DNA from 3 places in the Psychrobacillus sp. FSL K6-1267 genome. Region 2 is predicted to be linked to each of the others. Evidence: riboswitches for the same ligand, from Rfam matches in the RefSeq annotation. Region 2 holds a riboswitch; each other region holds the start of a gene.

Region 1 (4,768 bases), 1.2 Mb from region 2:
GTAATTGGCTTTGCCTCAGGGTTATTTGGAATCGGTGGAGGATCGATGATTGTACCTGCTATGATTTTGTTATTTCTTTTTCCTCCACATGTTGCAGTGGGTACTTCCATGTTTATGGTGTTTTTATCGTCTATTGTCAATTCGGCAACCCATATATCATTAGGAAATGTTCCATGGCTATATACCATACCCGTTATCCCTGCTGCATATATTGGTGCGAAGATTGGTGCAAAGCTGAACAAAAAGTTGAACTCGGAAACACTAGTAACTGCCTTACGGATAGTGTTACTGTTACTTGGAATCCGCTCCATTATTGATGGGCTATTTTAAAAGAAAATTATAAAATGGTTAAAACATATGAAAGAGGTGGAGAGGGTGAAAGAAACGATTTATATTTATCATACAAATGACTTGCACAGTCATTTGGAAAATTGGCCTTCAATCCATCACTTTCTTTCAAATAAAAGAAAGATGCATGAAAAGAAGGATTCCTATCTTATTTTAGATATTGGGGATCACGTGGATCGCTCCAATATTTATACAGAAGGAACTCTGGGGAAGGGCAATGTAAAGCTTTTAAACGAGGCAAAGTATGACTATGTGACAATTGGTAATAACGAAGGGATAACGCTTAGTCATGAGGAATTAGACTCTTTATATACAGAAGCAAATTTTGAAGTAATTGTTTCAAATTTTACTAACTTGGATGGAGAGATTCCTAATTGGGTAAAGCCTTACAAAATTCATCAAACCCCCTCTGGCATTAAAATTGGAATTGTTGCTGCCACGGCAGATTATGGCGTTTACTATGAAAAACTTGGCTGGCATGTACAGGACCCTATACCACGATTAAAAAATGTGTGTAAGGAAATTTCCTCACAAGTAGATATTCTAATATGTATGTCACATTTGGGAAAATCACAGGATGAAATTCTGATTGAACAAATACCCTCATTGGATCTTATTTTAGGCGCTCACACCCATCATTTGTTCGAGGAGGGGAAATGGTTAGGGAACACTTTGCAGGCTGCTACAGGCAAATTTGGTATGTATATTGGACGTGTAATATTAGAATTTGATCATATTAGCAAGAAGATTGTTTCAAAAGAGGCTAAGGTATATCCGACCGACGAGCTACCCGTACCTGAATATGCAAGCAAACTCCAAAGTCGTTGGGAGTATGAAGGAAAAGCCCAGCTTTCTCATACTGTATTTAATAATCCAGTAAAGCTTGAAAAAGAATGGTTTCATGAATCTGAGCTCGCTAAATTTTTTGGGAAAGGGTTGCTCGAATATACAGGTGCTGATTGTGCAATGTTCCCAGCGGGTATATTTTTAAAAGATTTACCAGAGGGACCTGTAACTGCTGGAGACTTACATCAATGTCTTCCACATCCTATTAATCCTTGTATCATTACATTAAGTGGAGCAGATTTGCTAGAGATCATTGAGCAATCAAAAAATGATAAATGGCCTCACCTCGAAGTAAAAGGACTAGGCTTTCGTGGTAAATTCTTAGGTAATGTATTATTTGAACAAATAGTTGAAAGAGAAGATGGTGTTATCTTCATACAGGGAAGTCCGTTACTTATCCAGGACACCTACCGGCTGGCAACTTTGGATATGTTCACATTTGGATATTTCTTTCCTTCCTTTAAAACAGCAAAAAAACAATATATTATGCCAGAAACGATTCGAGACGTTGTGAAATGGTACGGAATAAAGGAAGAGCATAAGTGCAGGGCATAAAAGACCTTCTTGTTACATAAAAGTAATGAGGAGGTTTTTTCGTTGTTTTATCGAAAAAAGAAGAAACGTTTTATATTTTTTAGCACTCAACGTAAATTAGCTATCTTTTTGACATGCTTTCTCTTGTCGGTAGCTTGGGTGTTTTATTACATAAATGCCCAACTGACTCCAACTTATTTAGATTATGCAGAAGTACAAACTAATAAGATTGCCTCTATGGTAATTAGTAAAGCGATTAATTCACGTACGGCAAATGTGTTAGACGTAAACGATATTATTGAAGAAGTTCCTTCAGATAGTAAAAATATGGTGACGACTAAGTTTAATACGGAGATTATCAACCGAGTACTTTCTGATACAAATAGTTTAGTGCAATCTCATTTGGAACAGGCAGAAAAAGGAAATCTTTCTAGTCTTCCCTACTTGGATGATATTGAATATGATAAACATACAATGGAAGATCAAGGTGGGGTAGTATTCTTTGTGCCGATGGGGCAGGCTACAAATATACCTCTAATCGGAAACTTAGGGCCTAAAATCCCGATTCGTTTCCATGTAATAGGTAATGTTCAGTCCAATGTAGTGCCGACCATAACAGAGTTTGGGATAAATAATGCTTATGTAGAAATTAGTATCCATATTAAAGTAAATGTACAAATCATTGTGCCACTTGCGAGCAAAATGAGTGTAGTTGAACAAAATATCCCTGTTGCAATGGGCTTAGTACAGGGACAGGTGCCTCATATTTATACCGGAGGAGATGGGTCTGCTGCTCCATCAGTGGAGGTACCAATACCATTGCCGGAAGATTAAAAAAAAGGCGGTTTTTATAAAAGCCTGTTAGAATAGAAAGAAATGAATAATGAATAGGTAGAGGCTGCGAGGCTTAAGAGTAATTTACAGGAGGTTGACACCGTTGATCGTAGATGAAAGGAAGCTTTGCCGAAGCTAAGTATTAATAGTCATAGGATACTTAGTTGGGGTTATTTTGAATAAAAATAACACTGTCATTTATACTTAAGTATAGATGGGGAGCTACAAATGAAGTAAGTATTTAACTTATAGTTCATAATCAAGCCAACCTATATATATTTATAGGTTGGCTTTTCGATTTTTAAGGAGGAACAGTTTTGGAGAATACTATTTTTTCGTTAGTGCCACCATTATTGGCAATTATTATGGTTTTAGTGACTAAAAGAGTTTTACTTTCATTGGGAGCGGGGATTCTTTCCGCCGCATTACTTGTAGAGAATTTTAACCCAGTACAATCTTTTCTTTTATTATGGGACTCATTTAAAGTATCCTTTTGGGATGGTGGGTTAAACGTATATAACATATATATTTTAGCTTTTATATTATTATTAGGAGTAGTAACAGCTTTCGTTAGTCTTTCCGGTGGTAGCACAGCATTTGCTGCTTGGGCTATCAAAAGAATCAAAACAAAAAGAGGATCTAAACTTTTAACTGCTTTTTTGGGGATTATCATTTTTGTGGATGATTATTTTAATGCATTAGCAGTTGGGCAAATCGCTAGACCTATTACAGACTCTCATAAAGTTTCTCGTGCAAAGCTTGCTTATTTTATCGATTCCACCTCTGCACCAGTTTGTGTAGTGTCTCCAGTCTCTAGTTGGGGAGCTTTCCTAATCAGTCAGCTTGGTGTAATTTTTGCTACACATGCGGTGACTGATTATACACCGCTGGAGGCATTTGTGTTAATGGCACCGATGAACTTCTATGTAATCGCAACATTAGCATTGGTCTTTTTTACAGCATGGACTGACTTTGATTTGTTTGAGATGAAAAAGCATGAAAGACGAGCGATGGATACAGGCGTACTTTTTGACCCGGAGAAAACAAATCCTGGAGATTTAGAGGGTGATTTCCCGGAAAATAATTATGGTAAGGTGATTGATTTATTACTTCCTATTATTTCTTTAGTGGTTGTCACTTTAGGAAGTATGTTTTGGACGGGTTATAGCCTTTCAGGAAAAGTTTTAGACATTTTTATAATCTTTGAACATACAGATGTACCTCTTTCGTTATTTATAGGGGGACTGACAGCTAGTATAATCGCAATGATTTTATATATACGCCAATTTAAAACGAACCCAGAGGCAAACATGACTTACGTGTGGAAAGCCATATGCACAGGTGTTAAATCTATGCTTCCAGCTATTTTGATATTAGTGTTTGCTTGGTCGTTGTCTTATTTAATCACAGCTTTAGAAACTGGAGCATTTTTAGCTACTTTAGTTACGGAAAACAATGTACCAGTAGGTGTGATACCTGTATTAATGTTCGTGTTAACAGCATTTATGGCTTTTGCAACTGGATCATCTTGGGGTTCTTTTGGAATCTTACTTCCTATTGGAGCGAGTATCATCATGGCGATTGAGCCTCAATTATTGCTTCCAGTCTTAGCTGCTGTTTTAGCAGGAGCAGTTTTTGGAGACCATTGCTCACCAATCTCCGATACGACTATTATGTCTGCCACAGGAGCAGGTGTTAATGTAATTGACCACGTAATGACTCAGCTGCCCTATGCTATTATTAGCGCAATTATTGCAGCAGTAGGTTACTTGGTACTAGGCTTAACAAGCTCTGTCTTGATAGGGTTAATAACAGTTATAATTATAATTGTTTTGTTGTTTGCCTTTTGGTCGATTAGAAGCAAAAGAGTGGTTCAATAGTTCTGCCCGTTGATTTTAGAAGGTTGTTTGAATTCTAATAATATGGTACATTGACATCAGTAAAGTCAGATTAATGGGAATGGGGTATGGAATCGTGACAGCGTGTAAACCACCAAAAGAACAGCATGAACGCAAGCCTGACTGGCTAAAAATAAAGTTAAATACCAATGAGGATTATAAAGGCTTAAAAAAATTAATGCGTGAAAATAATTTAAATACAGTTTGTGAAGAAGCAAGATGTCCAAACATTCATGAATGCTGGGGATCGCGACGTACTGCGACATTCATGATTTTAGGAGCTGTGTGTACAAGAGCTTGTCGTTTTT
Region 2 (4,768 bases):
CCAGCTAAAAAAGTAATCGAAAAAAACTATCCTATGACCAAGCTTGAGCTAGATGAAGAATCCAGAAGAATAAAGTGGGGAAAATATGGGATAGGGAAATATATTTATCAAAAAGAAGAAGAGGAAGATATTAAAGAACATCTCTACAGTTATATGGATAAGTTTTTTCCTAATGCTAAATTTGAATATTTTACTTAAAAAGCAGATAGCCCGATTCCTCAAAACGGGAATCAGGCTATTTTATAATTTATATGAAATAACCTTTTTTTATTAACCATTTTTCAACAAAAAGTAAAGCATTCTCTATACTATCGTTCTCAAATGGTGAAGTAATGTTAGTGTTCTCTAGTAGCTCCAAAAAAGATAGACTTCCCCCAGCCAAAAAGAAATTTAAATTAATATATAAAGAAATTTAATTCAAATGGATGTCTTCAATAAAAAAACACATCAGCTCAATTAGTGATGTGTTTGAAAGGTTATTTCTTCCGCATGATAAAACTTAAATGTCTACCTGTATTTCTGTCTTCTCGATGAGAGAAACCATCAGGGTTTAAAAATGTGCATGTTCGATCGATTGAAATACGTTCAAGTGGAATACCAGCAAGCTCACATTGCTTTTGGACGGTGAGCTGGTTATCGATATGAAATTTACCAGTTTCATTTTTATAGTACATAAAGTCGTTCGCATAGCCTAAATCTTTAAACTTTTTATAGACATCTTCATCTACCTCAAATTTTTCTTGGCTGAGTGCAGAGCCAATTTGTACATGAAAGTCATTTGGGTTACAGTGTTCGTGTTGTTTTAAATACTCAAACAGCTTCCTTGTAATTTCTTTGACCGTTCCTTGCCAGCCAGAGTGTACTACTCCCACCAGATTATTTTTTTCATTGTAGAAAATGACAGGGACGCAATCTGCTGTAAAACTACATAACAAAAGATCTGGTTCAAATGTATAAAGAGCATCTGTATCCTTAATGGCAGTATCTAACAGCCTTGCTCCACGCCCCTTATCAGCTGCAGTTACCTTATGGAAATTGGCGCTATGTGTCTGATTGGCGCAAACAAAATCATCCAAATTACATTGGAGTTGCTCCGCCAGTCTCTTGCGATTTTCCAATATATTCTTTGGATTTTCACAAACGTGTAAAGCCATGTTGTTCTCTTCTAAAGCAGTAACGTCTTTCATTGTCGTTCCTAAGATAAAACGCTCGTTATTTAAATATTTCCTAATATTCATATAATCACCCACTTTTAATATAGTATAATCCTTGGAAGTTGTATAGGAGAGCAGAATGGTCAGTTCGAGTAAGGAAGGGATAATCGGAAAAGATTTTGTCTATAAAGGAATTTTCCTCCTTGAATATTTCAAAAATATTACCTTCGAATAAGCATGAATTCGTTTAATACCGAGCTTTGTCTCTCTGTTGAGTTCCTTTGTAATATACCTGTAAAATTGCATCCAATTATTAAGGGATGATTTCCATTCTTTTTTTAATTTACTATATTAGTAGAGTTAAAGAAGGAAAGGAAGATTACAATGTTTAAGAAAAAAATTAAAGTAGCTATTGTAGGACTACTATTACTAACGTTATTAATGCCTATCACTGCATTTGCAGCTAATTCCTATACAGTAGTATCAGGAGACTCTTTATGGAAAATTGCTGTGAAGACACAAACAGGTGTTTCAGAATTAATCAAGGAAAATCCTCAATTAGAAAATGCGGACCTTATTTATCCAGGTCAAAAAATCAATGTCCCTTCAAACGATTCTTATAGTATAGAACAAGAAGTAATTAAACTTGTAAATGTGGAAAGAGCAAACGCGGGTCTTTCAGCATTAAAATATGATTGGGAGCTTGGAAGAGTAGCGCAATATAAATCACAGGATATGCACGATAAAAACTATTTTAGTCACACTAGTCCTGTCTACGGAACTCCATTTACAATGATGAAGAATTTTGGAATAAGCTATAAATCTGCAGGAGAAAATATTGCTATGGGTCAAAAAACAGCCGCAGCAGTAGTAGATGCTTGGATGAACAGTGAAGGTCATAGAGCGAATATCTTAAACAAAAACTATACTCATATTGGTGTAGGTTATGTAAAAGACGGTAACTACTGGACACAAATGTTTATACAAAAATAAGTGAAAAGAGTGCAAATGACGGTGGTAGCCAAGTCATTTGCGCTCTTTTTTTGCGGTTTTCCGATAAGGTGAGAAAAATGAAAAGCATAAATTATAAATAGCTAAAGTTGCGCTTTAAACGAATTCTTTCTGTGGAGTATAGCGATAAGCCATACTGTCGCATGTAATGTGAAACCAGCTTATCTCATGTTTTTTTTATAATATAAAGTTTCATGTGAAACATTTTTCGTCCCGTTCAAAATGGAAATTCTCCTAGAAAGGGGCTTCAACCAATCAACGAATGGTCTAAGAGATCCTAGAATGTATATGGAGGCTTTTAAAGCGGGCTTTATTTGATTGGAGCGGCAGTCGGAGACTCCGGTGGGATGAGTGAGACAGATAAGACATCACAAACGACGCGCAAGCGACAGTGATGGCTTATCCTCACCCCACGGAAAGCGTCCGCTGAGAGCGGAAATCAACCATCACTTGTTAATCAAATAGTCAAAGTGAAAAGTATTTTATTAATAGCTTTAAATAAATGAGTTAGTTTTATCTATATTCCTTTCTCTTTACTATAAAACTTATGATTGGAGCGGCAGGCGGCGCCTCTTGTGGGACGACTGAGACAGATAAGACCTCATAAAAGATGCGCAAGCGACGGTGATGGCTTATCGCTCCCCCTCGGAACCTATGCCCAAAGGGAAAAAGAAAAAGTATGATAAAGTTGAAAATGCGTTTACTTTAGCAGACTTTTCTTAGCAATTCCTCGGATTATTAGCTTTTTTTAAATGGGTAATGAAATAATTCTAAAGAGATTACAATCTAATAATAGTAATATTTTGTTTAATCAATAGAACACATGTTGACAGATGAAAATCTCTGTTGTAGACTATGAACAATAATTGAATATAACCTCGCTTTATAGAAGTGAGGTAGAGGCGCGATATTTAACAGTCCTTAGTGGAGCTTGAGTAGCTGTGATGCTAGGGAGAAGGAAATGTCGCCGAAGTTTGTAATAAACTCATTATTACATGCTGGGTCTGCAGTGAATAATTGCAGGACTGTCCGTTATAAACGTCCCGGTTTATAATGGTGTGCTATCTCATGGGGAAAAGTAGAGGATTTAGGGCAACCATACATATATGACCTGAGTCTATCTCAGGTCTTTTTTTGTACGGTTGTCCTTTTTGTATGCTTGCATACATATACTAATTTTAAAAAAGGAGATTAATAGAGATGAAAAAAAGACTATTCACTTTAACATTATTACTATCAACCATTTTACTGCTTGCAGCTTGTGGAACAAAAGAGGAAGAAAGCGTTGGATCAGCTTCTGATCTAGATACTTTTACAGTAGGATTGGAAGCAGGATATGCACCATTTAACTGGACTCAAATGGATGACAAAAATGGTGGCGTAAAAATTGACGGTAATGCAGAATATGCTGGTGGTTACGATGTAGAAATTGCTAAAAAAATAGCTGAGGGCTTAGGTAAAGAGCTCGTTGTTGTTAAAACGGAATGGGACGGTTTAGTCCCAGCCCTAACATCCGGCAAAATTGATGCAATTATTGCGGGGATGTCACCAACTGCAGAGCGTAAAAAAACAATTGATTTCTCCGAAAACTATTATACTTCCAACTTTGTCATGGTGGTAAAAAAGGGCGGGGCATTTGAAAATGCTACCTCTATTCAAGACTTTAAGGGAGCGAAAATTACTGGCCAATTAAATACTTCTCACTACGGAGTTATTGACCAAATTGAAGGAGTAAAAAAACAACCGGCATCAGATAATTTTCCTGCAATGCGTGTGGCACTAGAATCTGGAATGATTGACGGCTATGTATCTGAACGTCCAGAAGGGATTAGTGCTTCATCAGCAAATGATAAATTTGTAATGATCGAATTTACAGAAGGATTCGTGGCAGATGAAGAGGAAACAGCCGTTGCAGTAGGATTGAAAAAGGAAAGTGACTTAACAGACAAAATCAATAAAATTTTAGCAGGAATCTCAGAAGAAGAGCGACAAGAAATTATGGACAATGCTATTTTAAATCAACCAGCTGCAGAATAAGCATATAACAACGGCTGCTACTATTTTGCAGCCGTTTCATTATTTACAGCATTTACTTACTTTCCTTGGTAAGTGTGTTTATGGGGTCAGCTAGTATGTAAGGAGGAAGACTATGAGTTTAGAATGGATTATATCCATCATTACAAATAATTGGCCAATGTTTTTACGAGGAGCCGGAGTAACCCTCTTAATATCCATTATTGGAACAATCTTCGGAGCTATCATCGGTTTGCTGGCAGGAGTTATAAGAACTGTTCCTATGCCAGAAAAGGGGATTAAAAGATACTTTCTTAAGCTGGTTAACTTAATGCTCTCTATTTATATAGAGTTTTTCCGTGGCACACCAATGATAGTACAAGCAATGGTTATTTTTTACGGCTCCTCATTGGCCTTTGGATTAGACATGGATCGTCTACTCGCTGCTATTTTCATTGTTTCTATTAACACGGGTGCTTATATGGCGGAGATTGTTCGAGGCGGAGTTATTTCCATAGACAAGGGTCAATTTGAAGCCTCTCAAGCAATAGGGATGACGCATATTCAAACGATGCTTCATATTGTGTTAC
Region 3 (4,768 bases), 1.5 Mb from region 2:
TCAATGGAAGAAGCCATCTCTTTCTTCCAAGAAGCTGGTTGGGGAAAGCTTGAATTAGAAAAGACTTCAAAGGATTCGGCTCATTACATATTAGAAACCTTTAATTTGCCTCAAAGTGGGATTAGCAGAAGTCATAGACTAGAGGCAGGTTTTCTTGCGGAGCAGCAGCAAAAAATTGGCGGCTATGAGACCGAGTGCTATGATGAGCTTGTCAAAAAAACTGGAATGGTCACTTTTCATATAAAATGGGATTTAAAGAGTTCGCGATAAAACAGCATGTATACAAAAAAGAGGATTGTAGGTAAAACGACAATCCTCTTTAAATATAGAATTATCGGCTGATAGCCAATTCAAATTCATTATGCAGGGCATTAGCAGCTTGGATCATATTACCCTGGGGGACTACTACAGAAACTTTAATCTCTGAGGTGCTTACCATTTTGACAGGTATGTTCTCCTTACTAAGACGGTCAAACATTTGGGCCGCAACACCTGGATTAGATACCATTCCTGATCCTACTATCGATACTTTAGCTAGGCCAACCTCAAAATCAGCAAAAGTAAAACCTAAAGTTTTTTTATTTGTTTCTAAAACCTCAATTGCTTCTGAGAGTGATTCCTTTTTGATAGAGAACGAAACTGTAGGCTTCATTCCCTCAACGATTGATTGAACAATAATGTCTACGTCTATATTATTATTAGCAAGTGTAGTGAAAATGGAAGCTAGCGAACCATTAAAAGGCACTTCATACTCTATAGTCAAACGTACTATATCTGATTCAAACGCTACCCCACGTACTACTAAATTATTTTCCACATCTACTTCCTCCTTTAAAATTGTTCCTTCTGTTTCTTCATAGCTTGATCGTACTCTAAGTGGTATTTTATAGTTTTTAGCAAACTCCACTGCTCGGGGGTGCAACACTCCAGCGCCTAAATTGGCTAACTCTAACATCTCATCATATTCCAACTGCTCTAGTTTTCTAGCATCTAGTACATAACGAGGATCTGAAGTATAGATGCCATCTACGTCTGTGTAAATATCACATATTTCTGCATCTATCGCAGCTGCAACAGCAACGGCAGTAGTATCTGATCCTCCTCTTCCTAAGGTAGTGATTTCCCCCGTCAAAGAAATCCCTTGAAATCCTGCGACAATTACTACTTTGTTTCCTTCAAGATATTCATTTATCTTGTTGCCATCTAGTTGACTGATCTTCGCATTTCTATGTACATCGTCTGTTTGGATGCCTGCTTGCCAACCTGTGAGAGATAGGGCTTCCACGTCAAGTGTGTTCAATTGTATTGCAAGCAAGGACATCGTCACTTGTTCACCTGTTGACAACAACATATCCATCTCTCTTTTTACAGGACTATCGGTGATTTTACTTGCCAACAAATTTAAATCATCAGTTGTTTTGCCCATTGCAGAAACAACTACTACAATATCGTGGCCTTTTTCTTTTTCGTTTTGAATCCTTTTTGCGACATTCGCTATTTTGTCGAGAGTGCCTACAGAAGTTCCGCCAAATTTCATAACAATTTTACTCATTAACCTATCTCCCCTTTTGTCTCTGTCGGGATACAATAAAAAAAGCTTTCCACAAGATTGCGGAAAGCTAACTCTTCTCATACACGGTCAAAAAACAATTGCCCATGTGAGATAGCCCTCCAGAATATATATTCTGACAATCCTGCATCTCTTAAATACAGAACCAACATAGAAAAGGAAAAGCTCTTCTATATTTCGGCGAACAACCCTTTCCTAATCCCTCAATGGATCTTTCATCCTCTTGATTAGTACTATTGCAATTCGCACCTCTATCTTCACTGTTTGAATAGTGAATATTAAATTGTTTTAAAGATAACATAAGATTATTCAGAAGACAATAAATTTTTCTGAAAATGAGCGATTAGATTATCTGCCAATTTACTAGGAAGCCCAGATTCGATTAACTCTTCCCTAGATGCAGCTTGCATTCGTTTGACGGAGCCAAAATGCTTGAGTAGTAGTTTTTTTCGCTTTGGTCCGATTCCTTCTATTCCATCTAATGAAGAAGCAATCGTATGCTTCCCTCTTTGTTGACGATGGAATGTGATAGCAAAACGATGGACCTCATCTTGAATCCTTTGTAATAAATAGAATGCCTCGCTAGTCCGCTTCATAGGTATAATCATTAAGGGATCACCATACAGCAAAGAAGAAGTTTGGTGCTTAGTATCCTTGGCTAGTCCTGCAATAGGTATATCTAAGCCCAATTCATCCTCAATAATTTCGCGAGCAGCCTCGATTTGTCCTTTACCACCATCAATAATGATAAGGTCAGGAAGTGGCAGTCTTTCTTTTAGGACTCTTGTGTATCTTCTTCGAACAACCTCGCGCATCGCTCCGTAGTCATCATGCTTGGCTGCTGTTCTAGTTTTATATTTACGATAATCTTTTTTATATGCTCTGCCATCAACAAAAACTACCATGGCTGAAACTGCATCTGTCCCATGGATATGTGAATTATCAAATGCTTCGATTCTGCTTGGCATGCTAATTCCCATCAACTGACCTAATTCCTCTACAGCCCCAATTGTCCGCTCCTCTTGACGTTCGATTAAGTGAAATTTTTCTTTCAGTGCAATTGAAGCATTTTTTTGAGCCAGATCTACTAAGTTCTTTTTTGCTCCCTTTTGTGGAATAATGACCTTCATTTGCAGCAGCTCAGACGCCAAATCCAAATCGGTAGTATTTGGGACGAATATTTCCTTTGGCTTGATGTGTTCAGGTTTGGCATAAAACTGGCCTAGAAACGTAAGAAACTCTTCCTCCGGGTCACGATACATCGGGAATAGAGACACATCTCTTTCTATCAGTTTACCTTGACGCACAAAAAAGACTTGGACGCACATCCACCCTTTGTCTACTGAATATCCAAAAATATCACGGTTCGTGAAATCATTCATCGTCATTTTTTGTTTTTCCATAACTTGATCAATGTGGGCAATTTGATCGCGGTATTCTTTAGCTCGTTCAAACTCAAGCTGTTCCGCTGCAGCGTTCATTTTTTCAGTCAGTTCTTTCTTGACCTTACCATGTCCGCCATTAAGGAAACTAGAGATTTCGTGAATTATTTCTGTGTATGTTGGTTCATCAATTTCCTTTACACATGGAGCTAAGCATTGACCAATATGATAGTAAAGACAAACTTGACTAGGTAGCTTTTGACACTTTCTTAATGGATATAGTCTATCTAGCAGCTTTTTCGTTTCATGGGCAGAATGGGAGTTTGGATAGGGTCCAAAATATTTCCCTTTGTCCTTTTTTACTTGTCTTGTAATAATTAGCTTTGGGTTCTTTTCCCCTGTAATTTTTATATATGGGTACGTCTTATCGTCCTTGAGCATGATATTGTATTTTGGATCATGCTTTTTGATCAAATGGAGCTCCAAAATCAATGCCTCTAGCTCAGACGATGTAACGATATATTCAAAGTCCACTATCTCTTGTACTAATCTTTGAGTTTTTCCATCATGTGAACCGGTAAAATAAGATCTTACACGATTTTTTAATACTTTTGCTTTTCCTACATATATAATAGTGCCTTGCCGATCCTTCATCAAATAACAGCCCGGTTGATCTGGTAGGATTGCACATTTCTGTTGAATTAGTTCGTTCATCTCATCACCTGTTTAAAAAAACCGGGCGCCTTAGAGGACCCGGTTTTTATTATTATGCGTTTTTCTCAACGAATTGAACTAGTGCTTCTTTTGGTTGGAAACCAACAGCTTTGTCTACTGGCTGACCATCTTTAAATAACACTAATGTTGGGATTGACATGATACCGAATTGACTTGCAGTCGCTTGGTTCTCATCTACGTCAACTTTAACGATTTTAACTTTCTCGCTCATTTCAGCATCCATTTCTTCTAGAACTGGAGCAATCATTTTACAAGGTCCGCACCATGTTGCCCAAAAATCTACTAATACTAATCCTTTTTCAACTTCTTGTGAGAAGGTTTGATCTGTTCCATGAACAATTGCCATATATAATTCCTCCTTTATTAACTCTAAATAGATTATAGCAGACAAAAAATGCTTCATCTACAATTTAGCTTACACACGTAAATTTCATTTATTCACACAAAAACTCGGCCCTTAAAGAGCCGAGCATTTTTTATGCATTCACTTTAAGTTTTTTGAATTCTTCTGTTAGCATCGGGATAACTTCAAACAAGTCTCCGACAATACCATAATCAGCGACTTTAAAGATATTAGCTTCTGGATCCTTGTTAATCGCCACAATAATTTTAGAGTTAGACATACCTGCTAAATGCTGAATTGCTCCAGAAATACCAGCCGCGATATAAAGGTCAGGAGTTACAACCTTACCAGTTTGGCCGATTTGTAGTGAATAATCACAGTAGTCAGCATCACAAGCTCCACGAGAAGCTCCAACTGCTCCACCTAACACGTTCGCAAGCTCTTTTAATGGTGCAAATCCTTCCTCACTCTTCACTCCACGTCCACCCGCGATTACAACCTTCGCCTCTGATAAGTCTACGCCTTCAGTAGATTTACGTACTACTTCTTTAATGATTGTGCGTAGGTTTGTGACGTCAACTGATAGAGAAGAAACGTCACAAGATTTGCTATCGTCTTTTACAAGTGGTGCGATGTTGTTTGGACGAATTGTGATGAACTTAATACCTTCTTTAACTTTAACTTTTTCAAAGGCTTTACCAGAATAGATTGGACGAATATATACTGCATCTTCCCCTT

The links. Region 2 has a riboswitch for lysine ahead of MHB55_RS21090 (transporter substrate-binding domain-containing protein). Riboswitches for the same ligand answer to the same signal wherever they lie in the genome.
Region 1: it holds a riboswitch for lysine, as region 2 does, so the genes downstream of both, MHB55_RS14780 (Na+/H+ antiporter NhaC family protein) here and MHB55_RS21090 (transporter substrate-binding domain-containing protein) in region 2, are expected to answer to the same signal.
Region 3: it holds a riboswitch for lysine, as region 2 does, so the genes downstream of both, MHB55_RS13255 (aspartate kinase) here and MHB55_RS21090 (transporter substrate-binding domain-containing protein) in region 2, are expected to answer to the same signal.

What each region holds. Positions count from the first base shown of each region.
Region 1 is NZ_JBBOOR010000001.1:2,886,353-2,891,120, reverse strand. It holds gene MHB55_RS14795 (sulfite exporter TauE/SafE family protein) at 1-330, shown strand, start outside; gene MHB55_RS14790 (bifunctional metallophosphatase/5'-nucleotidase) at 376-1,749, shown strand; gene yunB (sporulation protein YunB) at 1,792-2,562, shown strand; lysine riboswitch at 2,613-2,795, shown strand; gene MHB55_RS14780 (Na+/H+ antiporter NhaC family protein) at 2,880-4,442, shown strand; gene lipA (lipoyl synthase) at 4,537-4,768, shown strand, end outside.
Region 2 is NZ_JBBOOR010000001.1:4,102,814-4,107,581, reverse strand. It holds gene splB (spore photoproduct lyase) at 1-198, shown strand, start outside; gene pgeF (peptidoglycan editing factor PgeF) at 477-1,238, opposite strand; gene safA (SafA/ExsA family spore coat assembly protein) at 1,539-2,147, shown strand; lysine riboswitch at 3,055-3,237, shown strand; gene MHB55_RS21090 (transporter substrate-binding domain-containing protein) at 3,366-4,202, shown strand; gene MHB55_RS21085 (amino acid ABC transporter permease) at 4,315-4,768, shown strand, end outside.
Region 3 is NZ_JBBOOR010000001.1:2,602,274-2,607,041, forward strand. It holds gene MHB55_RS13250 (YslB family protein) at 1-270, shown strand, start outside; gene MHB55_RS13255 (aspartate kinase) at 332-1,552, opposite strand; lysine riboswitch at 1,657-1,832, opposite strand; gene uvrC (excinuclease ABC subunit UvrC) at 1,876-3,666, opposite strand; gene trxA (thioredoxin) at 3,719-4,033, opposite strand; gene MHB55_RS13270 (electron transfer flavoprotein subunit alpha/FixB family protein) at 4,164-4,768, opposite strand, start outside.